3 regions of the Nonomuraea sp. NPDC049480 genome follow, and region 1 is predicted to be linked to each of the others. Evidence: riboswitches for the same ligand, from Rfam matches in the RefSeq annotation. Region 1 holds a riboswitch; each other region holds the start of a gene.
What was found. A riboswitch is a leader RNA that binds a small molecule or an ion and turns the genes downstream of it on or off. The one in region 1 is predicted to bind cyclic di-AMP.

Region 1 (10,228 bases):
CGCCCGCGCCGATGCCGGTCTGGCCGGTGTGGAACAGCGCGACCGCGCCCAGCTCCTCGATCACCTCGTACAGCGGGTACGCCATCCGGTCGTTGGGGTCGAAGCCCTGGATGCTCGGGTGGAACTTGAAGCCGCGCACGCCGTGCTCGGTGACGAGCCTGCGTGCCTCCCGCGCGCCCGCCCGGCCCTTCCACGGGTCGACGCTGGCGAACGGGATCAGCACGTCGGGGTGCTCGGCGCAGCTCTCGGCGATCTCCTCGTTGGAGATGCGGGGATGGCCGGTGGTGTGCTCGGCGTCCACGGTGAACACCACCGCCGCCATCTTCCGCTCCCGGTAATAGGCGGCCATCTGCGGGATCGTGGGCCGCTCGTGGGAGCCGAAGTACTCCTCCGAGGCCCCGAACAGCGCCGGGCTGAGCGAGCCGTGCCCGTCCTTGGAGACCTCGGCGTGGGTGTGGACGTCGATCGCGACGAGCTCGTCGACGTCCATCTCCTTCGGGTTCACGACGAGGGCCCCTTGGGTGCCGGGATGCCGTACGTCTCCGGCTCGGCGCCCGCCGTGGACTCCCAGGAGGCGGCGATGGCGTCGGCGCTCCAGCCGCCGTCGGCGTACGCGACGGCCTTCTCGGCCGGGTGCGACCAGAGGGCCAGCTTGTCGCCGCCGATGCCGACGGCCTGCCCGGTGACGCCTCCTGAGGCGTCCGAGGCGAGGTAGACGATCAGCCCGGCCACGTCCTCGACCGTGCCGAGGCCCTCGTCCTTGCGCAGCCATTCCGGCAGCGGGCCGCCGGTGCGCTCGGCCTCCTCCAGGACCGGCGCGAAGACCGGGATCGTCTTGGTCATCTCGGTGGCGGCGACGGGCACGACGGCGTTCACCGTGACGTTCGAGCGGGCCAGCTCCATGGCCCAGGTGCGGGCCATCGCGACGATGCCGGCCTTGGCGGCGGCGTAGTTGGTCTGGCCGAAGTTCCCGCGCTGGCCGGCCGGCGAGGAGATGAGGATCAGCCGGCCGCCCTCGCCCTGCTCGCGCATGCGCACGGCGGCGGCGCGGGCGCAGGTGAACGTGCCGCGCAGGTGCACCTCGACGACCGCGTCGAAGTCCTCGTCGGACATCTTCCACAACACGCGGTCGCGCAGGATGCCGGCGTTGGTCACCATCACGTCGAGCCGGCCGAACTCCTTGACCGCCGTGTCCACCAGCCGCTCGGCGACCTGGCTCCCGCCGACCGCGCCCGCCTCGGCCACGGCCTTGCCCCCCGCGGCGGCGATCGCCTCGGCCACCTCGGTGGCCGCTCCGGGGTCCACGTCGTTGACGACCACGGCCGCGCCGGCGGCGGCGAGAGCTTCGGCGTACGCCCGCCCGAGACCGCGACCGGCTCCGGTGACCACAGCCACCTTGCCCGACAAATCCATTTCTCCACCCCAAACAACACAGGATCCTGCCGACTTCGCCAATGTAAGGCACTTCCATGACCTAGGTCAAAGATGTGCCCAATATTCGCACCCGCTCCAACCCATGCCTGCCCGTCGCATACCCCTGGGCGAGCAGCGCCTCCCCGGCAGGTCGCCGTCCGCGCGGGGACTCGCCGCGACGGGGACCGCCGGCGGCAGGCTCTCTCAACATCGGGCACATTGACGACTATCGTCACGATTTTGCCCACCATCTCGGCTCCTCTACGCTCTTGCCTGTGAAGCGCGAGGATGGGCACGATCAGCCGCAGATGCCATCGGCGCGCCCGCAGTCCCTGATGTTCAGCTTTCTCGGCATCTACGTGCTGGAACGCGACACCGCGGTCTACTCGGGCAGCGTCATCGACGTCTTCGCCCGCCTGGGCGTCTCGGAGGAGGCGGTCCGCTCCACACTCACCCGCATGGCCAAGCGCAACCTGCTGACCAGGCACCGCCAGGGCAAGAAGGTCTATTTCGGGCTCACCCCACACGCCGTCCAGGTGCTCGACGACGGGCGCAGGCGCATCTGGGAGACCGGCGCGGTCAACCGCGACTGGGACGGCACCTGGACCCTCGTCGGCTTCTCCCTGCCGGGCAGCGAACGCAGCACCCGCCACGACCTGCGTTCCCAGCTCATCTGGTCCGGATTCGGGCTGCTGCAGGGCGGACTGTGGATCGCTCCGGGCACGAAGGACATCGAGGCGATGCTCGCCCCGCTCGCGCTGGGCGACAACGTGACCGTGCTCCAGGCGCGGGCGCTCAAGCCGACGGAGTCGGCCGACCTGGTGCGCAAGGCGTTCGACACCGACCAGATCGCCGAGCGCTACCGGACCTTCCTCCACCGCTGGGACACCCCGCACCCGCTCCAGTCCGCCGCCGACGACCTGGCCAGGCAGCTGATCCTGCACACCGACTGGCTCCAGCTCGTCCGCCAGGACCCGCACCTCCCGGCCGAGCACCTGCCCGCCGACTGGCCGGCGATCCGCGCCGAGAAGCTGTTCCGCTCCCTGGCCCGCCAGTACGCACCCAGCGCCGCGAAACTGGCCGAGGCCATCGTCGACGAGCTGTCCCTGCGTCGTTGACGCGCTCCCGGGCTGAAGCCCGGCTCAGTCCACCCACAGCCTGGCCAGGCAGCGGCCATGGCCGGGCGCGCCGGAATCGGTGAACTCCGTCCGGCCGTGCAGGATCACGTTGTTGTCGAGCATCAGGAGGTCGCCGGGCCGGAGGTGGCAGCGGACGACCATCCCGGGGTCGGACAGGACGCCGTCGAAGGCGTCCAGCGCGGCCAGCGTACGGGCGCTCAGCGGCTTGCCCGCTTCCCGCTGTCCGCGCTCGATCCAGTAGCGGTTGTACTGGACGCGCAGCCGGCCGCGCTCCCACCGGAACACCGGGTACACCCGGTCGAAGCCGGGCCCGGCGCCGAAGTGGAAGTCCTGCCGCAGCTCCGCGAGCGCGGCGGGATGGTCCCGGGCCAGCCGGTTGTAGACGGAGTGGCCGCTGACCAGCAGCGAGTCGCCGCCGCGGGCGGCGGCACGTACGCAGAACAACCCCAGCAGCCGCGGCGGACCGGGCGGGCCCGCCCGGTCCGTGTGGAAGGCCAGCTCCCTGTCGCTCATGCCACCGCGCTCCTGGGCGGCGGCCGCCCGGGTGACCAGGGTGGGGCCGCCCGCCCGGGGCGTGCCGAGCAGGCCGCCGAAGCCGTGGTACAGCGCGTCGAGGTCGTCGCCCGGCCAGCCCCGCAGGAGGATCAGCCCGGGGCCCTGGTTCAGGGCGACCACGACCCGGCCCGCCAGGGCCTCGGCGTCCGGGATCCGTCCGCCGCCGAGCCGGATCAGCCAGTCCTCCTCGCGCAGGGTGTCTCGCGTCCACGCCGTCGGCGCGGCCACCGTTCGGGTCATGGCTGCTCCGTTCCGGATCCGCCCGTTGATCCATGACTTTCTATGGGGTACCCGGCCGTACCGCCCCATACTGGGTCACGTGATCGAGGAGCATGCCACGTCCGCCTGAGTCTCCCCCGTCAGCGCCTCCCGGCGAACACCGGCGGGATCCGGTCCTTCCAGGGCATGGCCTGTTCCAGCTGGGCGGCGACCTGGAACAGCAGATCCTCGCGCCCGTAGGGGGCGACGATCTGCACGCCGATCGGCAGCCCGTCCTCACTCGTGCCCAGCGGCAGGCTGATCGCCGGCTGACCGGTGATGTTGAACACCACCGTGAACGGCCCGTAGTCCGTGAGGGACTCCAGCCAGCTGATCACGGTGTGGCCGGGGTCGTCGTACCGCAGGGTGCCGTGCGGTGCCGGGAGACGGCCGAGCGCCGGGGTGACGAGCAGGTCGTACTCGGTGAGGAACGCGCTCACCGACCGCGTCACCCGGTTCTGGGCGTTGAAGGCGGCCAGCAGGTCCAGCGCGCTGTACTCCCTGGCCACCTTCATGAACTGCCTGGAGACCGCCTCCATCAGGGCCGGGTCGGGCTCTCGCGGGGCCAGCAGCAGCATGGAGGAGATCGCGACGCCTTCGGCGACCCAGGCCCGCATGACGTCGTCCCAGTCCACGTGCGGGCCCGCCGCGGAGACGACATGACCCATCTCCTCCAGCACCTGCCCGGCGCGGGCCGCCGCCGCGGCCACCTGGCCGTCGACCGTCGTGCCCGACCAAGTATCGGTGGTCACCGCCACCCGCAGCCGCCCGGGATCGGTCCCGAGCTCGCCGGCGTACGGGCGGCGCGGCGGCGGCGCGGTGTACTTGTCACCGACCCCGGGTCCTTGGACGGCGTCCAGGAGATGTGCGGCGTCGCGGACCGTGCGCGTCAGGGCGAACTCGTACGCCATGCCGAGCATCGGCTCCCCCGTGTCCGGTCCGCAGGGGACGCGGCCCCGGCTCGGCTTGAGCCCGACCAGCCCGCAGCAGGAAGCCGGGATCCGGATGGAGCCGGCTCCGTCGCTGGCGTGCGCGACGGGCACGGCCCCGGCGGCGACCAGGGCGGCCGCGCCACCGCTGGAACCGCCCACGCCCCGGTCCAGGTCCCACGGGTTACGGGTGGGCCCGTACCTGGCCGGTTCGGTGGAGAAACTGACGCACAGCTCCGGTGCGGTGGTCAGGCCCAGGGTGGCCAGGCCCGCGGCACGGAAGCGGGTCATCAGGTCGGTGTCATGCTGGGGGACGATGCCCGGCAGGCTCCGGCTGCCGATGAAGAACGGCACGCCCTCGGCCACCGGCCCGTGGTCCTTGATGAGGAACGGGACCCCGGCGAACGGCCCGTCGCCGGCGTGGTGGAGCGCCGGCTCGAACACCGGCAGCGCCAGGCCGTTCACCTGTGCGTTCGCCTCGGCCAGTGCCTGCCGGGCCGCCGCCTCGACCTCGTCGGCGGTGACCTCGCCCGCCTTGATCAGATTCCGGATTCCTACGGCGTCGTACCGCGCGTACTCGTGAAGTTTCATGAAGAGTCCTCTTCCGGGCGTTCCTGGACGCCCGCACCTCGATCACATTCGTTCGGTGGCAGGCAGCGCACGCCAAGGGCGCTGCCGATGACGAACAGCGTGGACAGGGCGATGGCCGCCATGCCGGGCCGGTGTGGCTCCGGGCCCGTCGCCTGCGGTGATCGAGGTGCTTCTACGCTCGGTACATCACGCCCATGGTGGCAGCGGCCGCCGTGGCCGTCGACTGAATTTCCGTTCTGACCGTGGAGGGCAAGGATGTACGCGATATCCCTGGGGGACGACGGTGCCGAGTTGCGTCCGCTGGAGCCGTGGCGGGCCGGGGAGTTCCTGGCGCACATGGACCGGGGGCGGGAGTTCATCGGGCAGTACATCCCGCTCGCGGACAACGTCACGGACCTGGAGTCGAGCCGCTCGTTCCTGCAGTCGTACGCGGAGAAGGCCGCGGCCGACACCGGGCGGATCCACGGCATCTGGGCGGACGGCAAGCTGGTCGGCGGAGTGCTCTTCCGGACGATGGACGTCGAGCACGGCACCGCCGAGGCGGGCTGCTGGCTGGAGCCGTCGGCCGTGGGCAAGGGGCTGGTGACCAGGGCCGCGCGCGTGATCATCAATTGGGCCGTCGAGGAGCGGGGCGTCCATCGGGTGGAGTGGCGGGTCTCGGCGGCGAACGAGGGCAGCATCGCCGTGGCCCGGCGGCTCGGGATGACGAAGGAGGGGATGCTGCGGGAGAGCTACCCGCACCGGGGCGAGCGGCATGACGTAGAGATCTGGTCCGTGCTCGCGCCCGAGTGGCGAGCGGCCGCGCAGGGAGCGGCCGCGCAGGCGTCTCAGCGCTCCCGCGGTGTCGTCTGACGGGCGCCTGACAGCGTCGTGACAGCGCTCTGAGAGGTCGTCCTTCCACGATCGGATGCCTGCGGAAGGCGAGGGACGGTCATGATCGATGTCGCGGAGCTGGGGGCGGTCCTCGGGGTCTGGGCGCACCCCGACGACGAGGCGTACCTGTCGGGCGGTCTGATGGCGATGGCTCGCGACCACGGATCGCGGGTGGTGTGCGTGACCGCGACCCGCGGCGGCTCCCGCGCCCGAGGCGATCGCGCGGCTGTGCGACGTCATCGGACGGGTTCGCCCGGACACCGTGCTGACCTTCGGCCCGGACGGCATCACCGGCCACCTGGACCACCAGACGGTGTCGGCCTGGACCACCGCGGCCTTCGAACTCTCCGCCCCGCCGGGGGCGCGGCTGCTGCACGCCACCGTCGCCGAACGGCGGGCCTCACGCTGGAGCGAGCTGAGCAAGAGCCTGGGCATCTACGCTTCCGGCTACCCGATCACGACACCCGCCCATCGGCTGGCGGTCGACCTGGTGCTGGACACCGAGACGGCGGCACGCAAGGTCCGTGCGCTGACGGCCCAGGAGACCCAGACCGGCGTGCTCATCACCGCCATGGGGATGGACCGGTACACGGCCTGGGTCGGCGACGAGGCGTTCACCGAGTGGTCACGGCGGCCGGCGGCGATCATGATCGGGTGAGGACCCCGCCCGCTGGTGGCGATCAACACCCGCACGAGGCGCTGCCGGCGGGGGCGGAGCCGCGGGCGGTCACGCCGTCCCATCCGGGCCGAGGGGTCACGCACCTGGAAGGCGCGCCGACGGTGCTGTCGATGCCGGCCGACGGCGCCACGGCCACCGTTGCGGAGATCATGGATCACGTGCGGGCGCGGCGGGCGCGGTTCAAGGCGCCGAAGGTGGTGGAGTTCGGGGAACTGCCGAAGACCTCCACCGGGAAGATCCAGAAGTACGTGCGGCGCGAGAGGCCTGGGCGGGCAGAGAACGTCGCATCCACCAGGCCGTCTTCGGGTCCTGCGCTCGTCAGGCCTTGTACTGCGGGTAGCCGTAGCCGACGATCTGGGACGTGGGCCGGATGCGCTCCTCGACCTTGCCGTTGCCGGTGTTGCCTTCGATCGTGGTGACGGTGCCGTCCTGGTTGTCCTTCTTGACCAGGCCCACGTGGTCGATGCTGTCGATGCTCTTGTCGTCCCAGGAGAAGTAGACGACGGCGCCGGGCTTGGCCTGGGTGCCCCAGTGGCCGTTCTTCTCGAACCACTTGGCGTAGGTGATGGTGTAGGCGTCCCAGCCCACGGTGGGCCTGGCGCCGGCCTTCTCGCCGACCCAGGAGACGAACATGGCGCACCAGGGCGCGTTCGCGTAGGCCTGGATGCTGCCGCCGTCGCGGGCCACGGTTTCCTTGGCGCGCTGCGAGGCCATGTACCAGGCGTGGAAGGGTGTCCCGCCGCCGGCCGCGTTCTCGGTCACGCCCACCTGGGACTCCGCGATCTTGATGACGGTGTCGGCCGTGATCTGGGCGGGCTTCTTCGCGGCGGCCTGAACACCTGTCGCGCGGTCGCCCTGGTGGTCGGCGGCGAAGGCGGGCGTTGCGGTGAACAGGGCGCCGGCGGCCACGGTCGCTCCCATGAGGAGGCGCAGGCCGTTGGCGGGCGTGAGGGCATGGGAAAGTACGGTCTTGGTCATGCTGGGGTTTGCTCCTTGCTTCCATGCCGCCTACCGGGTTAGCTGACGGGTTCGGGCGTGGAAGTGCCCTACGGAAGCGGCCCTGCGGGCATTCCGATTCACCCCGGCGAAATTGGGTTCCCGGTTCCGCTCTTTTCGCGGATTCGGCGGCCGCGCTACTCTGCGGGCACGCTGCCGGCGCAGGTAGAACACGGTCTCGGTGATGGGCGCACATCCCCAAGAGGGACCTGGTCGTGCGCCTCAAGCTCTCAAAGGTAAGTAATTCACATAGAGCGGTGCAAATCAGATTCCGGTGATTCAGGGGAGAACTCAACGAAATCCCTTGCTGGGCAAGGGTTTCCGTATCCAATTCTTTACCTGATCCCGGATGCGCCGATGGCGGATTCGGACGGGGGAGCCCTCGCCGGCGGCCACTCCATCGTCTCTATGATTGCGGGTAGTAGTACTGGCGGCTCAGGCGCCAGCGCTGGAGCGCCGACCCTTCCCTCTGAACCACCTCCTACGTCAGTGCGTAGTACTCACTTGAGCGGACGGTCGCGGCCCGAGTCTGTCAGTGCGGCGCGAAGCGCACCACATCTCGGACATTTCGGAGGACGCGGCGGCCCGTCCCGGGGGAGAACGCCGACGCGGAGGTGGCGATGGGCTGGTTGACGGCTCTGGTGGCGGTCGTGGCAGGAGCCCTCAGCGCGCTCCGGCTGGTCTCCGCCAGGGGTTGGAGCCGGTACGCGGCCGGGATCGAGCTGCTCATGGCCATCGGCATGGCCTTGATGAGCCTGCCGGCGACAGCCGGCTCGTTCGGGCAGTCCGGGCTTTGGTGGGCCGCCGCGTTCGCACTCGCCGCGCTGGGGAGCACGGCGGCCGCGACGCGTCACGCCCTCCGTCATGGCTGGCGGCACGGAGTCCACTGGGTCCATCAGGTGCTCGCGAGCAGCGTGATGGTCATCATGGCGCTGATGGCCGCGCCTGCTTCTTCCGCCGGGGCCGCTCTCGCGCTCGGGTTGCCCTCCATGGCCGGAATGCCCGCGATGGACATGGGTTCGCACATGGGGCCGGCGCCGGGAATGGCGGCTCATGCGGCCGGCGCGCATACGTCCGCTCACGCGTCGGCGGGCGCCGGCTCCCTCTGGCCGGGTGCCTTCGCCGCGCTGGCGTTGTACTTCCTGCTGTCCATGGCGGCCTCCATATGGACGTGGCTGCGGGGCGAGAGGCGATCGATCGCCGGGACGGGCGGGAAAATCGGCCGGCCCGGCCGCGTGATCCACCGCCTGCTCATCATGCTGGACGGTGTCGTCGACCTGCTGGTGTACATGACCGCGTCCTTCTGGGCGAGGGCTCAGTCCCCCGGCCGGGCGGCGGCTCCGCTGAGCGCCGGAACCCACCGCCGCAGGCCGGGGGCGGACGCCTCGGCGGACGCCGCGTTCACCGCGCATCTCGCGATGGCGTCGAGCATGTCGGTCATGCTGTGGACGATGGCCCCCTGATCACGGCGGGCCCGCGTGGAGATCGGGCTCACCTCGGCCATCGGAACGGAAGTCCTGGCGGCACTCCCCCAGCAGGCAGGCGGACGACATCTGCCGTGGAACGCCGAGGGGCCGACCGGCCGGGCACCGGATGATCGTCTCGTACGCCGACGGCTTCGCCGTACAGACTGGAGCTCACCGGAAGCATGATGTCCTTGCCCGGCTACCGGCGGGCCTGACCTTCATGTCCTGCGGCCGACGCCTACGAGGTCTGCTCCGCCGGTTCCAAGCCCGCCAGGAGGTTGAAAGCGCCGGTCAGGAGATTGAGGGCGACCACGCCCACGATCTCCGCCACGATCCGGTCGCTCCAGCCGTGCGCGCGCAGCTCCGCGACGTCCTCATCGGTGATCGAGGAGGGCTCGGCCAGCACGCGCACGGCCAGGGCGATGAGTGCCGCCTCCCTGGCGTCGGTGGACGTGCCCTGCCGGGCCAGCGCGATGTCGGTCTCGCTGAGCCCGGCCGCGCGCCCGGCCTCGGCGTGCGCCTGACGGCAGAGGCCGCATCCGATCCATTCCTGGACGGCGAGCGAGATCTTCTCGCTGAGCGCGCGCGGCAGCTTGACGCGCTTCATGGCGCGCGAGAGGTCCAGGTAGCCCTGCAGCAGCGCGGGCGAGTGGGCCATGGTGGCGACCATGTCGCCCGCGCCGCCCCTCCTGCCGATGATGTCGTTCAGCAACTCCCTGGACTTTTCCGGCGCGTCAGCGGGATCGAGCGGGGTCAGACGTCGCATGTGTCCTCCTCGAGGTCCGTCGATGTACTATACCCCCCTAAGGTATATGGAGGAAGACGATGGAGCGACGACTCGCGGAGCACCTGTCCCGCTGGCTCGGCGGCCGGCCCGCCGCTCCCGGGCTGGACGTCATCGGCACGCCCGGGCGCGGCCGCCCAGGCTGGGACGGCAAGATCCACCCGGCCATCGGAGTCGCGAGCCCCGAGGGCGGCGTGTTGTCGGTCCCGCCCGAGCACGCCGCGGCCGTGGCGGAGCAGTACGCCAAGGACAAGGACCTCGCCTCACTGGGACCACGGATACCCGCCCTGGTCGGCTTTCCCGAGCTCGGCTGGTTCACCGCCGTCTATCGGTGGACCACCCGCCCCGCCCCCTTTCCCGACGCCGGGGTCTGGGTACCCGCCGCTGATCCGGAGGTTCCCGACTGGCTGCGGCCTTTCGGCGGGGACGTCCTGGTCGCCAGGGATCCGGCCACCGGTGAGCACTTGTCCGGGGTGGGGGTCAAACGGCACGACGCCTACGGGCACGAGCTCGCCGTCGTGACCACCCCCCACGCACGCGGCCGC
Region 2 (10,228 bases), on a different contig from region 1:
GCGGTATGCCTGTAAGGCCGGCGTTGACGATCCGGCCTGAACGCTCGTCGAGCAGCGTATCCTCCATCAGCGCCATGCCGATGCCTTGAATGATGCCGCCGCGCATCTGGCCGGCGGCCTGCTTGGGCGAAACGATGCGGCCGCCGTCGAAGGCGCCGACCCAGCGTGAGACCCGTACCTCGCCGGTGTCCTCGTCGACCCGGACCTCCGCGAAGTGCGCGCCGTAGGTGCTGGTGTTCCGTTTGATGGTCTGGTACGGGACCGCCGGCGAGCCCACTGTGACAGACGCGCCGGTGGAGAACTGCCAAGCCGCGTAGGAGGACCGAACGCACTCCTGCTACGCCTGCGGTCTGACACCTGCGATCAAAGTCGTTGCCGTCTTGCGCATGCGGTCGCGGAGGCCGGGTGCCTGAGGGCCGCGGGTGAGCAGGAGTTGATGCGCGGCTCCTACCAGGGCGAGGGCGAGCGATTCGACGTCGGCGTCGGCGTGGATGCGGCCGTGTTCCTGTTCGGCGCGGAGGTAGGCGGCGAAGGCGCGTTCGCTGGCATCCATGTCCAGCGTGCCGTCGGCGAGCGCGTCGCTCAGGTGGCTGATGATGGACGGTCTGGCCATGGCGAGCCCGGCGAGGGCAAGCAGGTTGCCGGCGAACAGCGTTTCGATGGCGCCCATCAGGTTGTCGACCATGTCACCGCTGCCCGCCAGGCCCGGCAAGCGGGCCATTCCGGCGCTTGCCCGGTCGGCGCGGTCGAGGAAGAGCGCGGCCAGGAAGGTGTCCAGATCCGTGAAGTGGTTGTAGAGCAGGCCGGTGGCGCAGCCGGCCTCCTTGGTGATCGCGCGCCCGGTCAGACCCGAGGGGCCCTTGCTCAGGAGCACGCGCTCGGCGGCGTCGAAGAGCTGCTGCCGTACGTCCGGGATCGCAACGCCACGCGGTGACATGAGCACCCAATCTACCTGATCAGCGCTGGGCCTTGCCGAGAATGAGCATCTGCTCATACCTTATGAGCAGATGCTCATTCTCGGCTGAGGAGGCCTATGGAGACGCGAGAGTTCGTCTGGACCGGCAGACACGTTGCTGTGCTCGGCGTGTTGTGCCTGGCCCAGGTGCTGGACAGTGTGGACGTCACGATCGTCAACGTGGCGTTACCGGCGATCCAGGACGACCTGGGGTTCTCCGCCGCCACGCTGTCCTGGGTGGTCAACGCGTACATGGTGGTGTTCGGCGGATTCCTCTTGCTGGGCGGCCGGCTCGGTGACCTCTACGGCCACCGGCGTGTCCTGCTCGGCGGGGTGGCGCTGTTCACCGTGGCGTCGGCGGCGGCGGGGTTCGCGCAGAGCGACGGGGTGCTGGTGGCGGCCCGGGCCGTTCAAGGCCTGGGTGCGGCGCTCATCGCCCCCATGACGCTGGCGCTGATCGCCTTGACCTTTCCCGAAGGGCCGCCGCGAAGCCGGGCGTTCGCCGTCTGGGGCGCCGCGACCGGGGCCGCGAGCACCGTGGGACTTATCGCGGGCGGGCTGTTCGCCGACGGACCGGGCTGGCGCTGGATGTTCTTCGTCAACCTGCCGGTCGGCCTGCTCCTGCTGGTGGCCGGGCGGCTGCTGCCCGATGGGGAACGGCCTCCCCGTGTTTCCCGCGGGTTCGACCTGCCTGGCGCGTTGACGTCCACGGCCGGGGTGGGGCTGATGGCCTATGCCGTCCTGCAGACCGACGCCGACGCCTGGTCCTCGGCACGCACCCTCACCCTGATCGTGGCCGCCGCCGCGCTGCTCACCTACTTCGTGCTCCACGAAGCCCGCATCGCCAGACAGCCGCTGGTTCCGCTGGGGCTGTTCCGCAACCGATCGCTGCTCGGGGCCAACATCATCCAGGCGCTGAGAGGCGCAGGGATGTTCGCCGTCTTCTACTTCGCCACCCTCTACCTGCAAGGCGTGCTGGGCTACTCCGCCCTGATGACCGGACTGGTGTACGTGCCGCTGACGGTGATCCTCATAGCCGGATCCGCCCTCGGCCCGCTGCTGGTCAGGCGCTTCGGCACCCGCCTGGTGATCGCCGCGGGATCACTGATCACGGCGGGTGGGCTTCTGCTGTTCACCCGGCTCTCGGCCGGCGGCACCCTCATGGCGGACGTCATGCCGCCGCTGCTCGTCGTCGGACTCGGCTTCGGCGTCATCGTGGTCCCGCTCACCACGGCCGCCCTCACCGGTGTGCCGCCCTCGTCCAGCGGCGTGGCCTCCTCGCTCCTCAACGTCAGCGCCCAGCTCGGGGGCGCGCTGGGACTCGCCGTTCTGTCCAGCGTCGCGGTCCGTGCGACCGCCACCACGCCGGGTGCGCCCGCCGAGGCACTCGTTGCCGGGTACCGCGTCGGGTTCGGCGTCGCCGCCGGGCTGATGGCCGTGGTCGTCGTCATCGCCCTCGTTGTCCTCCACAACCGAAGGGAACAACCATGACCAGCAGAGCCGTCATCGTCGGGGCGGGCATCGCCGGGCTGGCCACCGCGCTGCGGCTGCACCAGATCGGCTGGGAGCCCGTGGTGATCGAGCGGGCCTCCGCCCGCAGGAGCGGCGGATACGTCGTCGCCTTCTTCGGCCGCGGCTACGACGCCGCCGAGCGCATGGGCGTCCTGCCCGCACTACGCGAGCGCCACGCCGGCGCCGTGGACATGGTCTACCGGAAACCGGGCGGCCGGCACCGCTTCACCGTCCCGCACCGCACCGTGCAGGCGCTGCTCGGGGACCGCGGCTTGACGCTGATGCGCGGCGACATCGAAGAAGCGCTCTACGAGGCGGTGAAAGGCGCGGCGCCCATCAGGTTCGGCACCACGCTCACCGCGGTGAAGCAGAACGAGGACGGTGTGCGGGCCGAGCTCGACGACGGCACCGTACTCGACGCGGACCTGCTGGTGGGAGCGGACGGGCTGCACTCGAAGGTGCGCGAGCTGGTTCTCGGTCCAGAAGAAGGCTTCCGCCGCGACCTCGGCCACGTGGTCGCCGCGACGACGCTGGATCACCTGCCGGACGGCGCACGCGAACGCGCCTTCACCACCGTCACCCGCGTCGGCCACATCTTCATGATCGCCAATCTGGGGCCGGGCCGGACGGCGGCCTTCTTCACGTACGGCGCCGCGGACCCGGCTGCCGAGCTGGCCAAGGGGCCACAGCGGGCACTGGCGGAGGCCTACCGCGACGTCGCCTGGGCGGCTCCCGACCTGATCCGGGACATGTCGGCCGACAGCGTCTACTTCGACAGCGTCTCCCAGATCGTCGCCGACCGCTGGAGCGACGGACGGGTGGTGCTGCTCGGCGACGCCGCCTGGTGCGTCACCCTCTTCGCCGGCTACGGCTCCTCCCTGGCCGTCGGAGGCGCCGAACTCCTGGGCACGGCGCTGCGCCGCCATCCGGGCGACATCCCGGCGGCGTTGCGCGAGTGGGAGACCGAACTGCGTCCCGAAGCCGAAGAACGTCAAGCCATGGGTCGCCGCAACACCGGCTCCCACGCGCCCGCCAACCGGCTGGACCTGCTGAAGCGGGATCTGCCACTCCGTCTGGCCACCCTGCCGCCGGTCACCCGCTGGCTACGCAAACACCTCCGCCTGCACTAACATCGCCCAACATAACTATATTGCGTAGTAGCAATCGATAAGGAGACGTCATTTCGGCTCTGCGCACGAACGTCGGAACGGTCTGACGAGACGATGGATCGTAGTAGCTTCTCGGCGATCTACCTGCTGTCCGCAGTGATCATCGTCGTCCTGGCGACGGGTGCGGTGGTCCTCGCCGGGATGGAAGCCGTTCCTGAGACGACGAAACCGGTCAAGCGGCCATCCGCCATGAACAGGCGTCTTCCTGCCGCGACACCGGCGGCCGACCCCGTCGCGCCGCTGAAGCGACGGCGTGAGGCGCATCTTCTCGTGATCGGCGACCGTACGTTGCCCGGGGAGGTGGTCGCGCTCGAAGCGCCCGACCGTACCCGCATCGACGACACCAACGGCGCCCAGCTCGCCGCCACGGCCAACCACCGCGTGCTCCGGCTGGCCCTGCCCAGCCCGGCGCTGCCGGGGCCGTCGGCGGGGAGTGGAAGGCCCATCTGTCCATCGACCCTGACGAGCTGAAGCGGATCATCAACGAACTGGAGGAACGCAGGGACTTCGAGACGATCAACCGGATCAAGACGCACGGCCTGCCCTGCACCCTGGCCGTCCAGGCCCGCTCGGCCATCCGGATGGCGATCGCCGTGAAGCAGTCCTCCCGCCGTCCCGGCGGCGACGCGCAAATCACCGCGTCGCTGGCGGAGGCCGGGATCCCGCTCGCGCACACGGCTTCGGTCGGCGCCGTGGTCAGCGGGCCCGCCGCCAAGCCGCACCGGATGCCGTTGCCCGAGGTGGCCGACGGCGAGTTCACCGGGACCGTACCCACCCCCGTGGCCGGCCTCTATCGAGTGCTCGTGCGGGCAGAGGGCAGCTCGCTGCGCGGCGAGCCGTACACACGGGAAGAGCTCCGCACGGTCGCGGTCTGGACCCGCGGCGACGACCGATCCATCCCGAGGGACGGACGCGCGTAGATTCGCCGAGACCTCGGTGCACCCCGCGTTCTGAGGCCGATAAGGGATCACTTATTCTTCAGAGTAGATGTGTCGGCGTGGGCATGATCTAGCACACAGGCCAACGCCGGCACATCTCACGTTCTTATTGAGTGATCCTGACATCGTCCACGGCGGCCTCAACCAGGCTGCCGCCCGCCGTGTCGCCCGCCTCGATCAGGATTCTGATGGTCTGGCCGGCGAAGCTCGACAGATCCGCGGAGCCTGTGGTCCATGCGCCTGAGCTCGCTGCCCGTCGCTGAACCCGGCGGGTGGTGGTCGCGTCAGGTCTGCTGGTAGCCGAGCAGGGTCATCATGCCGGATTCGCCGTGGTAGATGTTGTGGCAGTGGATCATCCACAGGCCGGGGTTGTCGGCGTCGAAGTCGACGTCCAGCCTGCTGTTCGGCAGGACGATGGCGGTGTCCTTGCGGATGCCGCCTTCCGCCAGGGCGAAGGTGTGGCCGTGCAGGTGCATCGGGTGCCACATCGTCGTGCGGTTGACGAATGACAGGCGGACCCGCTCGCCCGGCCGAATCGTTGAGATGATCTTCGGGTCGTACTTCTTGCCGTTGATCCCCCAGTCGTAGGCCATCATGCTTCCGGTGAGCTCCAGCTTGATGGTGCGGTCGGGGTTCTTGGGAGCGAGCCGCACGGCCTCGGCCGGGCGGAGCTCGGCGTAGCGGAGGACGTCGCCCTCCAGTTCGCGCGGGCGCAGGCCGGCCTTGGGCGCCGAGGCCTGACGGCTGGTCCTGACCAGGCCGCGGGCTACCGCGTTCTTGCCCTCGGCGAGGGCGACCAGCGGGAAGGCGCCGTCCTTGAGGGTGACCAGCACGTCGTAGCGCTCGCCCATGCCGATCAGCAGCGCGTCGGTCTCGATCGGCTGTACGGGGAAGCCGTCGGAGTGGGTGACGGTCATCCGGTGTCCGGCCAGCGCCACGCGGAAGGCGGTGTCGCCGCCCGCGTTGATGATCCGGATGCGCAGCCGCGCGCCGGGCTTGGCGCGAAAGGTCTCCGGTGCGGTGGCGATCCGCCCGTTGAGCAGGAAGTGCGGGTAGCGCACGTCGCCCGCGTCCCCGCCGAGCAGCAGGCTGGTGGCGCCCATCAGCATGTGCTTGGCCGTGCCGGAGGGGGACGGAGTCATGGCGCCGTGATCCGTGCCCGGCATTTCCTCCGGCGTACCGCCACCGTGGTCCATGCCCCCCATGCCGCCGGACAACTCGGCGAGCACCTCGTCCGGCGTGCCGGTGACCCCGTCCAGCCAGTCGTCGAGGATCACGATCCATTCGCCGTCGTACGTGAGCGGCTCGTTCGGGTCCTCCACGATCAGCGGGGCGTACAGCCCGCGGTCGAGCTGGGTGCCGGTGTGCGGGTGGAACCAGTACGTGCCCGGGTCGGGAGTGGTGAACTCGTAGACGTATGTGGCTCCGGACGCGACGGGCTGCTGAGTGACGCCCGGGACGCCGTCGGCGTCGTTGCGGAGCGCCAGTCCGTGCCAGTGGATGCTGGTGTCTTTGGGCAGGGTGTTGGACAGGCGGGCGCGGATCACCTCGCCGGCCTTCACCTGGATCGCCCTGCCGGGGATACGGCCGTCGTAGGCCCAGGTTCGTGTGGTCAGGCCGCCGAGATCCACCTCGCTCTCGGCGGCCACGAGGGTGAAGTCGCGTACCGCGCCGGGACGGCGGGCCTGTTCGGCGGCGCGGACCTGGTCGCTGGCCGGGCCGATGAAGGCGGGGGAGGAGGTGGGGGTGCGGTTCTGGTCGCAGGCGGTGAGGGCGGCCCCGCCCAGGAGACCGAGACCGCCCCGGAACAGGACGCGCCGAGTGATCTGCTGCATGGTTGATGCCTCGCTGACGTTTGCGCTGACGGACGGGCGGAGACCGGACGAGGCTGGGCATGACGGCTCCAGCGGTCCGGGCCGGAACGCCTACGTCCGCAGCACGACCGTGCGCGTCAGGATGAGTGACAGAGGAGGCGGGCCGCGAAGCCGCCGTGATACGCGCCATCCGGGATGCGATCGCAGCCAGGCGCCGGCCAGGCCTGCGATGCGCGGACCCAGCGGTGCCAGGATGAGGAGAGCGGCCAGGATCGCCAGGCAGACGGACGCCGGGTCGGGAGCCCCGCTCGGCGCATCGCCGGATCCGGAGTCCGGCACGGGGGAGTGCGCACCCTCCGCATGGAGCATGCCGGTGGCGGACGGCTGAGGCGCGTCGGGGCCGACGAGGTGGCCGAGCGTGTGCATCGCGGCCACCCCCAGCATGAGGAGGACGAGGAGCAGCAGACGCGGCAGCATGCCCGCCGGCCGTCCCGCCTCCGTTGACCTCATGGTCAGAGCATACGGGATGGCTCCTATGATGCGTCGTAGGAACGCCTTACGGCGGCAGGCCGTTCGTGACCAGGTCGACGACGGCGTCCCTGGCGCGCTCAGGCGGCCACTCGTGGCCGGCGCGCAGGTGGACATAGCCCCAGCCGGCGGTTTTGCACAGCACTGTGGCGGTGACGGTGGGAGGAACTTCGCGGAGCGAGCCATCGAGCACGCCGTCGCGGAGCAACCGCTCGAAGGGCGCCGCGAAGGTGTCGACCAGCTCACTCGTCTGATCTACTATATGCTATAGGAGTTTGGATGGGATGGCCTCGTGGGGCGATTTTCGCCGCGCAGGGCTCCTGGACCGGGAGACCGTCGACGGCGTGCACCTGTACTGGCCGGCCATCAGCCAGGCGGAACTAAGGGACCTGCTCATGTCCCACGTGCTGAGTACCGGTCGAAATCGCGTCGGATACGCGTTGACGTGCGTGAAGCGCATCGCACCGACCGGGTTCTTCATGCGGGTTCAGCCGTTCCGGGCAGAGGACTTTCCCGGGGAGCGGGTGAGTGAGTTCGTCAGGCGTTCTGGTTGTCCTTCCTGACCATGCCCATGTGGTGCTGCCGTGCTCTTGTCGTCCCAGGAGCTGACTGGTTTACGGAGCGGCCTGCCGGCCTCGCTGCAGGCGCGGGCCGAGCAGCGCGTCGCCAGGTGCCCGTGATGCATTGCGGGGCAGAAGTGGAGCGGTGAAGGTCGGAAAGGGCACGCGGGCGGCTGTCCCAACCTCCACCGTCGGGTGATGGCCGCTGCCATCTCCGTCTGCTCGGTCAGACAGCAGGGCGGCCCAGCTTGCGCAGTTGGTCGGGGGTCAGTGCGGAGACGTTCTGGTCGACGGGGGAGTCGGTGTACTGGTGGATGGTCCAGGACTTCCAGTCGGCGGGTGGGGTGAGCTCGCCCTTGGGCTTGCTGTAGTGGGCGACCCACAGCGGGTATTCGGCCAGGCCCTTGCCATAGGCGTTGGCGAAGTTCCAGCCGCTGTAGAGCATCGGGGTGATTCCGGTCTTGGTCTTCACGTGCGACAGCCATGCCTTGGCCCAGGCGTTGACCTCGGCGACGGACTTACCGTTGCTGGTTTCCAGGTCCAGGACGAGCAGGTCGCCGGGTTTGGCGGGCTGGGAGTTCACCATGGACAGGAAGTACTCGGCCTCGCCGATGGGGTCGTTGCCGGGGTGGCCGTAGTGGTAGGCGCCGCGCACGATTCCCTTCTTGTCCATCTCACGCCAGTGTCTGGCGAACGAGGCGTCGCGGAAGCTCGTGCCTTCGGTGGCCTTGATGATGCCGAACTCGGCCGGGCTGGCGTTCCAGTCAAAGTCGGACTCGTACCTGGAGACGTCCACGCCGTACGTGAGTGATGCGGTTTCCGGGTGAGCCTCGTGTACCGAGCTGTGCTCGATGGACGAGGCGAGCGCCGTGCCGGTCACGCCCGTGATGGCGGTGGTTCCGGCGAGGATCGCACCGCCGATGACGAGGCTGAAGCGCTTGCTGGGGAGATCGAGCTGGTTCTTGAGGGTATGGGCGATTGCGGCAAGCCGGGGCTTGGGCATGAGGGCATTGACTCCTTGCTTCCATGCCGCCTACCGGGTTAGCTGACGGGTTCGGGCGTGGAAGTGCCCTACGGGCGCAGCCTGGGCTGGCGTCCGATTCACCCCGAAAAGAGGATGGGTCCCCGGCTCCGCGAGGCGCGGATTCGGCGGCCGGGCGTTGCCCTGAGGATCTCCAGGACGAACGCACGGTCCGGTCAACGAAGCGGCAATGATGTGACGAGAAGCTCGCCTGGACATGTGCCGCGATTACGCAAAAGGTACATATATCCCAAAGATGACACAAGAGGGGCAAATCGGATATCGGTGTGTCGGCCTGCCAGGAGGCCTGAAATGCCGTGCTGGCAGCGGGTTTGGGATTGGGTAAAGTTTTGGCCGGCCGTCGCTTCCACCCGCGGCTCACCATTGCGTACGAGAAGGCGAATCGGCCCCGTCTTTCGATTGCGCGGCCGCCGGCACTGCATGATGAGTGTCCGAAGATGCTTCCCGTGTTCTGCGTGCCCCCGTGCAGGATCCGAACCTGCGCACCCGGCTCCGCAGGCCGGTGTGGAAGGTGCGGTTGCCGACTGGGAGTGCGCCGAACCGCCATGGTGCGGACTCATCGGTCGCGTTCGGAGGGGAGGCCGAAGGCGGCGAACAGGCCGGTGTCGTGGAAGGCTGTGATCTCCGTGATCAGCCCCGCCTCGATGCGGAGCACGCCGACCGCGAACGCGCGGAAGGTCGTGTCTCCGGGCGCCCGGACGTAGGCCGCCGCCGCGGGCTGCCGGTTGGCGCCGACGGGCACCATGCGGAAGGATCCGACGTACCAGGGAGCGTCGGCGTCCCAGCTCGCCTCCAGCGACGCCATGACCGCCGCCCGCCCGCGGAACCACATCGGGAACGGCGGCATCGTCGCCCGCACGTCGGCGGCCAGCAGCGTGGCCACGGCGGCGAGGTCGGCCCGCTCCATCGCGTCCATGTACCGCCGCAGCACCGCCCGCTCCTCCGGCGACGGCTCGGCCGCCGGCGCCCAGTCCATGCGGTGCTCGGGCAGGTGCTCGCGCATCGTCGCCCGTGCCCGCTGCAGCGCGCTGTTCACGCCGGCCACGCTGCCCTCCAGCAGCGTCGCGACCTCCTTGGCCGGCCAGCCGGCCACGTCACGCAGGATCAGCACCGCGCGCTGCCGGGGCGGCAGGTGCTGGATCGCGGCCAGGAACGCCAGCTCCAGCGTCTCCCTGGAGACCGCCACGGCATCCGGCCCGGAATCGCCGGGCGCGGCCGGCTCCCACATCCGGTCGGGGAACGGCTGCAGCCAGGGGACGTCGGTGCGCGGCGGCAGGTCCACGCTGGGATCGGACGGGGGCGCCAGGTGGTGCGGCAGGACGCGCCGCGCCCGGCCGTCGAGGGCGTCGAGGCAGGCGTTCGTCGCGATCCGGTACAGCCACGCCCGGAGCGACGATCGGCCCTCGAAGCTTCGCAGCCCCTTCCACGCCCGCAGGAACGTCTCCTGCACCAGGTCCTCGGCCTCCTCGACCGAGCCCAGCATGCGGTAGCAGTGCACCATCAGCTCGCCCCGATGCCGCTCGGCCAGCCGAGCTCCGCGTAGAAAGCGTCGCGGGCCCGCCCGAACGCCTCCCGGTCCAGCACGGCGCCCTTGTGGGGGCCTTCGGCGACCGGCTCCTCGTGCATCCGCGCGGGCAACTCGTCGCGCCCGGCGCCCATGCCCTCGCGTTCGGCGTACGCGCGCATCTCGTCGAGCCGCCGCTGCCCGGC
Region 3 (10,228 bases), on a different contig from region 1:
AGCGGCGAGCGGTTCGTCCAGCTGCGCTACCACGGCATGTCGCCGCTCCTGTCGCACATGTACGACCTGGGCCTGTTCGAAGCCGTCAGCCGCTCCCAGAAATAGTGCTTCGAGGCCGGCGTCCGCTTCGCCAGGACGGAGGGCATCGTGCCCGCCCCCGAGCCCACGCACGCGTCGGCCGAGACCATCGCCGAGGCGCTGCAAGGGAGAGCAAGCCCTCGCCGAGCTGCCGGGGTGAAAGAGGCCGCCCGAAGCGGGCGGCCTCCTTTCAGCGTGCCGTGGGGCGTTTGCCGTGGTTCGCCTTCTTCTTCTTGCGTGCCTTGCCCTTGCGTGCGCGTCTGGCCATAAGCTCGCCTCCGGTCATCGGGTGCTACGGCATGATCCCTCACAGTCTCTCTCCCCTGCCGACCAGGCAAGTCGTACCTCTGAACTAACATTCCCCCAACATATTCGTGTCATAATTTGGTGGAATCTGTTGGAAGGAGCGGGAGTGCTCGCGCAGCAGCGTCAGCAGACGATCCTCGAACGCGTACGCAGCAACGGCGGCGTCCGGGTGGCCGACCTCGTGCGCGAGCTCGGCGTCTCCGACATGACCATCCGCCGCGACCTCGAGGTGCTGGCCGAGCGCGGCCTGCTGGAGAAGGTGCACGGCGGCGCGACCGCAGTCGGCCCGGGATCGACCGAGGAGCCGGGCTTCGCCGCCAAGTCCGCCCGCCAGCAGCAGGAGAAAGAGACCATCGCGCGGCGGGCGGCGCAACTCGTGCGCCCCGGGACCGCCGTGGCATTGTCCGCGGGCACCACCACCTGGGCACTCGCGCACCAGCTGATCGGCGTGCCCGAGCTCACCGTGATCACGAACTCCATCCCCGTCGCCGACGTCTTCCACCGCAATCCGCGCGCTGACCGCACGGTCGTCCTGACCGGCGGCGTACGCACGCCGTCGGACGCCTTGGTCGGCCCGGTGGCCGTCGCCGCGATCCGTCGCCTGCACGTGGACACGCTCTTCCTCGGCGTGCACGGGATGAGCGTCCGCGCCGGCTTCACCACGCCCAACCTGCTCGAGTCCGAGACCGACAGGGAGCTGGTGGCGGCCGCCAACCGCCTGGTCGTCCCGGCCGACCACACCAAGTGGAACACCATCGGCATCAGCACCATCGCCGAGCTGAGCGAGGCCGACGTGGTCATCAGCGACGCGGGGCTGCCGGAGGACGCACGTACGGAGCTGGCCGAAAGGGCCGGAGAACTGATCATCGCGGAGGGCTCGTTGTGAAGCGCACCATCACCCACCTGGCCGACGGCCGAGAGCTGATCTACTTCGACCGGCGGGACGACGCCGACAGGAGCGCGATCGACCGGCGACTGCTCGACCCCCGGCCGATGGCCTCCGAGCTGCGGTACGACCCGCTGACCGAGGAGTGGGTCGCGATGGCGGGGCATCGGCAGACGCGGACGCACCAGCCGACCGGCACGGCGGCCGAGTGCCCGCTGTGCCCGTCGTCGGAATCGCGGTCGACGGAGATCCCGGCGCACGACTACGACGTGGTGGTGTTCGAGAACCGCTTCCCCTCTTTTTCCGGAAATTTTGGGACTTATGAGGCCGTGGGTGGGCTGAGTGAGGTTCGTCCGGGCGTGGGACGGTGCGAGGTGGTTTGCTTCACCTCCGAGCACTCCTCCTCGTTCTCCCGGCTCTCCGACGCCCAGGTCGAGCTGGTGATGGAGGCGTGGGCCGACCGAACGGCCGAGTTGTCCGGGATCGAGGGCGTGGAGCAGGTGTTCTGCTTCGAGAACCGCGGCTCGGAGATCGGAATCACGCTCGCGCACCCGCACGGGCAGATCTACGCCTACCCCTACGTGACCCCGCGGACGAAGCTCCAGCTCGGGGCCGCCTCCCGCCACAAGGGCCCGGGGAACCTGTTCGCCGACGTGCTGGCCGCCGAGCGCGCCGCCGGCACGCGGGTGGTGGCGCAGAACGAGCTGTGGACGGCCTTCGTGCCGGCCGCCGCGCGCTGGCCGTTCGAGGTGCACGTCTATCCGCACCGGCAGGTGCCCGACCTGGCGGCCCTGACGGAGGCGGAGCGGGCCGCGTTCGCGCCGCTGTACACCTCGCTGCTGCGGGCCTTCGACGGGCTGTTCGGGGTCGTGATGCCGTACATCGCGGCCTGGCACCAGGCGCCCGTGCGGCAGGACCGCGAGCTGGCTTACCTGCACCTGGAGTTGTTCAGCATCCGGCGGGCGCCGGAGAAGCTGAAGTACCTGGCCGGGTCGGAGTCGGCGATGGGGGCCTTCGTCAACGACGTGCTGCCGGAGGAGGCCGCACTCATGCTCCGATCACGAGTAGATCACTAATGGATTGCACGTTAAGGTCGCATTACTCGTGATCTACCACTAATATCCCCATATGCAGCGGCCGTAACAGCCGTTGCACGCCTAATCCCGGGCGTGTCGCCCGGGAGCCGGGGACCCATCGCACGTGGGGTGAATCCATTTCGGTGGTAGGGACTGCTCCCATGCCCGAACCCGTCAGCTAACCCGGCCGGCAGAGGGAGAGGAACAACATACGTGGCGGCTTCGTCCCCCGCGAAACTTGCCATCGGCCTCGTCACGGCCACCGCCCTTGCCTTCTTTCCGGCGACCGCGGCGTCGGCCGCACCGAAACCGTCGGAATCCGAGCTGCGCACCCAGCTCAAGAAGCTCAACACCAAGGTCGACAAGCTCATCGAGACGTACAACCTCAAGCGCGTCGAGCTGGCCGAGGCCCAGCAGGCGGCCAAGACGGCCAAGGAGCGGCTGGCCACCGCCGAGCGGACGCTGGCCGAAACCGAGCAGCGGGTCGCGGAGATAGCCCGGCTGCGCTACCAGAACGGCGACCCCGCCGCGGTGCCCGGCTACCTGCTGGTCGAGAACGGCGGAAGCGCGGCCATTCTCGAGCAGGTCACCGCCGAGCAGCAGGCGCTCGTGCAGGGCGTCGCGAAGGCCCGCGACGACAAGAAGAAGGCCGCCGACGAGGCCGTCGCGCTCGCCGCCGAGATCCGCGAGGACGCGGCCGAGGTGGCAGAGCAGCGTGAAGAGGCCGAGGACGTCATCGACGACATCAAGGAGAAGCTCGAGGACCTGGTGCCGTTCGGCACGGGCCGCACCTCCAACGGCAGCTGGGCCCCCGAACTGCCCTCCGGCCCCGACAACATCACCCCCCGTACGCGGCTGATGCGCGAGCAGGTGCGGAAGAACTTCGCGCTGCCGTTCGCGGTGGGCTGCTTCCGCTCCGGCGCCGGCGGCGAGCACCCGCTCGGCCGGGCCTGCGACTTCATGATGAGCACCGGGGGCTCGATGCCCACCGGCGTGAACCTCGCCTTGGGGGACAGGATCGCGGAATGGACCATCAAGAACATGGACAAGCTCGGCGTCAAGTACGTGATCTGGAAGCAGCGCATCAACCATGGCTCGGGCTGGCGCGGGATGTCGAATCGCGGCAGCATCACCGAGAACCACTTCGACCACGTCCACATCTCGATGCACTGAAGACGGGACGAATAGCGGCTGGTGAGCTGTTCGCGCACGTGAAGAAGGCGTTTGAGCTGGTCGCCGGGCCTGTGGGGTGACGTCCGCCGAGGTCGTCCTGTGTGTCGGGCGCGGCCGACGGTCCGGCACCACCTGAACCAGATCGCGGCCGAACTGTCCCTGCGACCGCTGATGGCAGGATCCAAGCGCGGACGAGCCCGGTCGATCACGGTTGCTCGACCGGGCTCGCGGGGTGGAGACGGGTCAGGCGAGGTCGAACCGGTCGAGTTCCATGACCTTGGTCCAGGCTGCGACGAAGTCGGTCACGAACTTGTCGCGGGCGTCCTGGCCGGCGTAGACCTCCGCGAGGGCTCGCAGCTGGGAGTTGGAGCCGAAGACGAGGTCGACCGCGGTGGCGGTCCACTTCACCTCATCGGTGGCCACGTCGCGGATCTCGTACACGTGCTCCTCGGACTCCGATGCCCTCCACCGGGTGCCCGGGGAGAGCAGGTTGGTGAAGAAGTCGTTGGTGAGCACGCCGGGCCGGTCGGTGAGGACGCCGTGCTGGGTACCGCCGAAGTTGGCTCCCAGGGAACGCAGGCCGCCGATGAGGACGGTCATTTCGGGCGGGGTGAGGTTGAGCATGTAGGCACGATCGACGAGCAGCACCTCCGGTTGGATCTTCTCGCCGGAACGCAGGTAGTTGCGGAACCCGTCGGCCCTCGGCTCGAGGACCAGGAAGGACTCGACGTCGGTCTGCTCCTGAGTGGCGTCGGTGCGGCCCGGGCGGAACGGCACTGTCAGCGCCACGCCGGCCTCGCGTGCTGCCTTCTCGACGGCGGCCGAGCCGGCCAGCACGATCAGGTCGGCGAGCGAGATCTTCGCGCCGCCGGCCTCGTTGAACGTGCGCCGGATGCTCTCAAGGGTGTCCAGGACCGTCGTGAGTTGCCCGGGTTGGTTGACCTCCCAGCTGCGCTGCGGCTCGAGACGGAGCCGGGCGCCGTTGGCGCCGCCGCGCTTGTCGGTGGACCGGAAGCTCGCGGCGGAGGCCCAGGCGGTGGAGACCAGTTGAGCGGTCGTGAGGCCGGACTCCAGGACCTTCGCCTTGAGGGCAGTGACGTCGGCGTCACCCACGAGTTCGTGGTCGACGGCGGGCACCGGGTCCTGCCACAGCTGGGGCTCGGCGACCCACGGCCCGAGGAAGCGGCTGACCGGACCCATGTCGCGGTGCAGCAGCTTGTACCAGGCCTTGGCGAAGGCCAACGCGAGCTCGTCGGGGTTCTCCAGGAAGCGGAGGGAGATCTTCTGGTACGTCGGGTCGACGCGCAGCGCCAGGTCGGTCGTGAGCATCGTCGGCTTGTGCTTCTTCGACGGGTCGTGGGCGTCCGGGATGATCGCCTCGGCGTCCTTCGCCACCCACTGCTTCGCTCCGCCGGGGCTCGTGGTGAGCTCCCACTCGTAGCCGAAGAGGATCTCGAAGAAACGGTTGCTCCACTGCGTCGGCCGGTCGCTCCACGTCACCTCGAGACCGCTGGTGATCGTGTCACCGCCCTTGCCGGTGCCGTAGCTGCTCAGCCAGCCCAGGCCCTGCGCCTCCAGCGGCGCGCCTTCGGGCTCCGGCCCCACGTGGTCGTCCGCGATGCCGGCGCCGTGGGTCTTGCCGAACGTGTGGCCGCCGGCGATGAGAGCGACAGTCTCCTCGTCGTTCATCGCCATCCGCCGGAAGGTCTCGCGGATGAAATGCGCCGCCGCAGCCGGGTCCGCGTTGCCGCGGGGACCCTCCGGGTTGACGTAGATGAGCCCCATCTCGGTCGCGCCGAAGTTCGGCACCATCTCGGTGTCGGTGACGTAGCGCTCGTCACCGAGCCAGGCGTCCTCCGGACCCCAGAAGATCTCCTCCGGCTCCCAGACGTCCTCGCGGCCGAAGCCGAAGCCGAAGGTCTTGAAGCCCATCGACTCCAGGGCGACGTTCCCGGCGAGCACGAGCAGGTCGGCCCACGAGATCTTCTGGCCGTACTTCTGCTTGACCGGCCACAGCAGCCGGCGGGCCTTGTCGAGGTTGGCGTTGTCGGGCCAGCTGTTGAGCGGGGCGAAACGCTGAGCGCCATCGCCGGCCCCGCCGCGACCGTCGTGGATGCGGTAGGTGCCCGCGGCGTGCCAGCTCATCCGGATCATGAGACCGCCGTAGTGGCCGAAGTCGGCCGGCCACCAGTCCTGCGAGGTGGTGAGCACCTCGACGATGTCCTGCTTGAGGGCCTCGACGTCGAGCTTCTCGAGCTCCTTGGCGTAGCTGAAGCCCTCTGCCAATGGGTTGCCCTTGGACGAGTGCGCGCGCAACACCGAGAGGTCGAGCTGGTTGGGCCACCAGTCCCGGTTCGTGCGCGGACGACCGCCGGTCTTCGGAGTCGGCGAGTCGATTGCCGGGTTCTCGCTCTCGCTGCCATGCGCGGTCACGGAGTCATGCGCGACCGGGCAGCCGGCCGCCGCCTTCTGGTCAACGCCCTGCGCGCTGGAGGGGGCGTTGTTCTGGGTGTCGCTCATCTGCTTCCTCCGAACTGCCGGATCATTGGGCAATGGTCTAGTCGCACAGTCGGGGTAGGTGCCCCAATAGACGACCTCTAGACGACCTCCGCCTCGTCGGCCACGAAGCCCTGGTCATCCGAGGCGATGAGACAGGGGGCGTGGCCGCCGTACGCAGCACGTCGTACACCGCCTGGTGGGAGACCCCGGGGAGTTCGGCCCGTACCAGGGCGACCACCGTTTCGGTGTCGACGTGCGCGTGATCGCGCAGCGCGGCGAGCACTGCCAACCGCGGCCGGGTCACGCGCAACGAAACCGTTCGCAACTGCGCCTCGAAGTCAGACGCCATATGGCCAACATAGCCGCCCCCTTCGACGAGCAGATACGCGGCCATGACCTGCCGTCTGGCTCGCAGCCTCGGCCAGAAGTCGTGCGAGCGAACACGTGCTCGCGCTTGTGGCTGTAGGCCGGGCGTCAGATGTGACGATCCGCGGGTGAATGAGGTGAGGCGCGCTGGAAACGTCGACGGGCAGCGCTCCTGACGCCTAGATGCCCTCCCGCCAGGTGTACCAGGGGCCGCGCAGGTGAACGTAGGCTTCTGCCCCGCCGACTTGAGGGGGCTCACCGTCAGGGCTCCAGGCGAATCCGGCGCCCCCGATGAACCCCGCATCATCGACAGCGAAGAGCACGCCACCAGGGAATTTCGTGGCCCGTCCGATCGGGAACAGTCCTCGCTGTCCTGGACAGGATGCGGGCGAGCGTGCCCAGCCAGATCAGCCCGATGAACATCCAGGCGAGAGCGAGCAGCGCCACCCAGGTGAAGTACCAGCCTGGAACGCTCGTCGCGTAGAGGCCGCCTGCCGGAGCGCGGGCGCGGGCAGAGCGGGCATCGTGGAGCCATGCGGCTGTTCCAGGACGACCCGATCTCCCGCCCCCTCACCTATCCCGGCCGGATCCCGGCGACGTCCGGCGTCCTGTTCGACGACACGTACATACCGCTGCGGCCTCTCGACGCCGGCCCGCCGGACGAGTGGGAGGCCGCGGGGGAGACACTGGCCGCCCTGCTGGCCCGCGGCGGATTACCGCCCCTGGGCGAGCGGCACCCGGTCGTCGCCGTGGGCTCCAACGCCGCGCCCGGCCAGCTGCTCAGGAAGTTCCGCGACCACGCGGTACGCCCGGTCGTCCCCATGACGCTCGCCGACGTCCCAGGCGTCGCACCCGGCGTGTCCGCCCACGTCAGCAGGTGGGGGTACGTGCCGGCCGCCCCCATCGAGACCCCCGGCGAGTCCTCCAGGCTGTTCGTGCTCTGGCTCGACGAGGAGCAGCTCGCAGCCTTGGACCTCACGGAACCCAACTACCACCGCCGCCCGCTCCGCCACCCGATCACCCTGGAGTCGGGGTTACGCCACCCGCCTCCCTTCGTCTACACGGGAAGGCACGGCTGCCTGGCCGGCCGCGACGGCCGCCCCCGGCGCCTCGCGCCGCAGCGGGCCCTGATCCAGGACCTCCTGGACGGGTCGGCCGAGTTACGCCGCCTCTGCGGCGACACCCCCGACGACTTCGTCGCCGGCGTACGGGACGAGACCGTGCGCGAGGCGGTCTACCGGGTCCTCCAAGATAAGGTCAGGTCTCGTGACTGATCCCCGCACCCCTCCACCGCTGACCGGCGACGAGCTGACAGTGCTCAACAACTGGCTCGAGTGGCACCGCGCCACGCTCGCCGTCAAGTGCGCCGGCCTGTCGGACGAGCAGTTGCGCGCGCGTTCCGCGCCGCCCTCGACCCTGTCCCTGCTCGGCCTGGTCAGGCACATGGCGCACGTCGAACGGATGTGGTTCCGCCGGGTGCTGAACGGTGAGGCCGTCCCGAGGCTGTGGGACAAGGACCGCGACAACGACGCCGACTTCAACGACGTCGACAAGGCCTCGGCCGAGGAGGCGTTCGCCACCTGGCAGGACGAGATCGAGCGCGCCCGCGCCATCTCGGCAGCCAAGCCGCTGGACGCCGTCGGCGACCGCAACGGCCAGGACTGCACGCACCGCTGGATCCTCGTCCACATGATCGAGGAGTACGCCCGCCACAACGGCCACGCGGATCTCCTGCGCGAGCGTATCGACGGCGTCACCGGCGACTGACGCCCCGCGTCAGCCCGCCTGCCGGAAGACGACCGCGGTCCCGAGCGCCGCCCGGGCAGGCACGAAGATCTCGCCCGCGGGTGTCGTGCGCACCGGCACGTCACCGTCACGCAGGAACCGCCCGGTCATCGCGAGGTCCCGTACCTCAACCGCGTAGGCCGCGAACCCGGGCAGCGCCGGCGCCTCCTCGCCGGGCAGCAGCCTGCCCAGCGCCGAGGCGGCGACGAGCACCACCTCGGCCCGGCCCTCGCCCAGCGCGAACGTCCGCACGGGCCCGTCCCGCCGCGCCGCCCGCCCGAGGTAGAGCTCGTACCGCCGCTCGGCGTCGCCCAGCTCGTCGTCGTCGACGCACAGCACGCATCCGGCCAGCTCGACCGCGCCGTTGGGGTGATCGGCCGCGCCGTGCGGCGAGCCCGCGGCGTTCTCCGCCAGCCCGACGCGCCCCTCCGGCACGAGGCCGGGCCCGGCGCCGTCGATCTCCAGGTACCGTACGGGCTCCATCAGCACCCCCTCCGCCGTCTCGACCGGCCGCTGGGCGGCGTGCACCCCGCCGTGCCCGGCGCCTCCGGCCGCCAGCCGCGCGGCGGCGCCGTCGATGTCGGGAGAGTCGAACATCAGGATGTGCACGCCCTCGAAGCGCCGCAGGCAGGCGTTCAGATTGGCGACGGCGCCCCGGACGGCCTCCCTGAACGCGGGCAGCCTGTCCTCGGGCACCTGAAGCGGAATGGGACGCGCGTCGTCGGGGAGGTGTCCCGCCTGCGCGACGGCGACCAGCTCGATGAAGTTCCCGCCCAGGTAGGCGTGGGCGTTGGCCACCCCGAACGGCTCGGGCGGCTCGCCCAGCACCGGATAGGCCGGCCCGGGCAGGGCGAACCCGAGCCGCCGGTACCGCTCCAGCGCCCGCCCCATGTCGTGGACGACGTGCCCCACATGGTGCAGCCCGCCGATGTCATGCTCCATCTTCGCCTCCGTACGCCGCCTCTCGGAAGTCATGGGAGAACCGCTCGAAGACCTCGATCACCCGTTCGGCCGCCGGCTCGCAGTCCGGCAGCCGCTCCGGCTCGAACGTCCTGTGCAGGGTGTCGGCCAGATGACCGGCCTTCTCCTCCAGGCCCAGCGTGACCTCCGCCGGCAGCAACGGCTCGATCGCGAAGAACCCGAACACGATCGTCGGCAGTGGGTAGTCGAGGTCCTCGGGCCGCAGGCCGGCCCGCAGCAGGCCGTGCCGGGCGAGCACGCCGAGGTATTCGCGCGAGGCGAGCAGCTTGGCGCCCTCCAGCGGCTTCCTGGCCGGGCTGGAGAGGAACTTGTCGAGCGTCTCCTCGTCCCTGGTGAAGATCGCGCGCAGCACCGGCCGCCGCATCGCCTCCAGGAAGAACCTGCGCATGTACCGGTGCAGCGCGATCTCGTCCGGATCAGCCCGCATGGCCTCGACGATCGCGTCCAGCATCGCGACCGCCTCCCGGGCGCCCACGGCGAAGAACAGTTGCTCGCGGGTTCGCCAGTGCAGGTAGATCGTGCCCTTGCCGACCCCGGCCCGCTTGGCGATCTCGTCGATCGTCACCCGCCGGTATCCCCAGCGCAGCAGCAGGTCCTTGGCCGCGTCGAGGATCCGGTCGGCCCGCCCGGTCTGTTCGGTACGCACGCCGCCCTCCTCATGACTGATGACTGATGACCAATCTAGCATTCTGGTCACGAGTGTGGGCACAAGAATGCCAAGGAGACGTACGGAACGATCGGGATCAGGGCTCGGCGCGGAAGAGCGCCCAGACGGCCTTGCCGCCGCGGTCCAGGCGGTCCCAGCCCCAGGTCTGGCTGTAGGTTTCGACGATGTAAAGGCCGCGCCCGTTCTCGGAGATGAAGTCGGGCTCCTTGGGCCGCGGCGCCTCGTCGCTCGGGTCGGCCACCGCCAGCAGCACGTGCGGGAAGACCCGCATGAGCAGCAGCTCGATCTCGCGCCGCCCGGCCGCGTACATCGCGTACCGCACCGCGTTCGTCACCAGCTCCGACACCACGAGCGCGGCGTCGTCGCTCAGGTCGTGCAGGCCCCAGCCCTGAAGCGTGGAGCGGGTCACGT

Region 2: it holds a riboswitch for cyclic di-AMP, as region 1 does, so the genes downstream of both, ACIBX3_RS26505 (glycoside hydrolase family 25 protein) here and ACIBX3_RS38960 (CHAP domain-containing protein) in region 1, are expected to answer to the same signal.
Region 3: it holds a riboswitch for cyclic di-AMP, as region 1 does, so the genes downstream of both, ACIBX3_RS25440 (coiled-coil domain-containing protein) here and ACIBX3_RS38960 (CHAP domain-containing protein) in region 1, are expected to answer to the same signal.

The regions. Positions count from the first base shown of each region.
Region 1 is NZ_JBITMD010000017.1:191,865-202,092, reverse strand. It holds gene ACIBX3_RS39000 (amidohydrolase family protein) at 1-490, opposite strand, end outside; gene ACIBX3_RS38995 (SDR family oxidoreductase) at 502-1,413, opposite strand; gene ACIBX3_RS38990 (PaaX family transcriptional regulator C-terminal domain-containing protein) at 1,689-2,531, shown strand; gene ACIBX3_RS38985 (TauD/TfdA family dioxygenase) at 2,556-3,347, opposite strand; gene ACIBX3_RS38980 (amidase) at 3,467-4,885, opposite strand; gene ACIBX3_RS38975 (GNAT family N-acetyltransferase) at 5,141-5,737, shown strand; partial or broken gene ACIBX3_RS38970 (PIG-L family deacetylase) at 5,819-5,968, shown strand; gene ACIBX3_RS38965 (hypothetical protein) at 6,021-6,416, shown strand; gene ACIBX3_RS38960 (CHAP domain-containing protein) at 6,756-7,415, opposite strand; cyclic di-AMP (ydaO/yuaA leader) riboswitch at 7,428-7,574, opposite strand; gene ACIBX3_RS38955 (hypothetical protein) at 8,054-8,896, shown strand; gene ACIBX3_RS38950 (carboxymuconolactone decarboxylase family protein) at 9,138-9,665, opposite strand; gene ACIBX3_RS38945 (GNAT family N-acetyltransferase) at 9,725-10,228, shown strand, end outside.
Region 2 is NZ_JBITMD010000009.1:203,129-213,356, reverse strand. It holds gene ACIBX3_RS26545 (molybdopterin cofactor-binding domain-containing protein) at 1-277, opposite strand, end outside; gene ACIBX3_RS26540 (TetR/AcrR family transcriptional regulator) at 338-937, opposite strand; gene ACIBX3_RS26535 (MFS transporter) at 1,034-2,446, shown strand; gene ACIBX3_RS26530 (FAD-dependent monooxygenase) at 2,443-3,597, shown strand; gene ACIBX3_RS26525 (hypothetical protein) at 3,691-4,107, shown strand; gene ACIBX3_RS26520 (hypothetical protein) at 4,218-4,556, shown strand; gene ACIBX3_RS26515 (multicopper oxidase family protein) at 4,859-6,409, opposite strand; gene ACIBX3_RS26510 (hypothetical protein) at 6,500-6,898, opposite strand; gene ACIBX3_RS26505 (glycoside hydrolase family 25 protein) at 7,703-8,479, opposite strand; cyclic di-AMP (ydaO/yuaA leader) riboswitch at 8,492-8,638, opposite strand; gene ACIBX3_RS26500 (RNA polymerase subunit sigma-70) at 9,075-10,019, opposite strand; gene ACIBX3_RS26495 (aldehyde ferredoxin oxidoreductase C-terminal domain-containing protein) at 10,019-10,228, opposite strand, start outside.
Region 3 is NZ_JBITMD010000008.1:442,456-452,683, forward strand. It holds gene ACIBX3_RS25420 (hypothetical protein) at 1-105, shown strand, start outside; gene ACIBX3_RS25425 (50S ribosomal protein bL37) at 269-346, opposite strand; gene ACIBX3_RS25430 (DeoR/GlpR family DNA-binding transcription regulator) at 491-1,270, shown strand; gene galT (galactose-1-phosphate uridylyltransferase) at 1,267-2,346, shown strand; cyclic di-AMP (ydaO/yuaA leader) riboswitch at 2,415-2,553, shown strand; gene ACIBX3_RS25440 (coiled-coil domain-containing protein) at 2,560-3,519, shown strand; gene katG (catalase/peroxidase HPI) at 3,763-6,039, opposite strand; partial or broken gene ACIBX3_RS25450 (transcriptional repressor) at 6,082-6,367, opposite strand; gene ACIBX3_RS25455 (hypothetical protein) at 6,918-7,658, shown strand; gene ACIBX3_RS25460 (DinB family protein) at 7,651-8,151, shown strand; gene ACIBX3_RS25465 (VOC family protein) at 8,161-9,111, opposite strand; gene ACIBX3_RS25470 (TetR/AcrR family transcriptional regulator) at 9,101-9,796, opposite strand; gene ACIBX3_RS25475 (ATP-binding protein) at 9,894-10,228, opposite strand, start outside.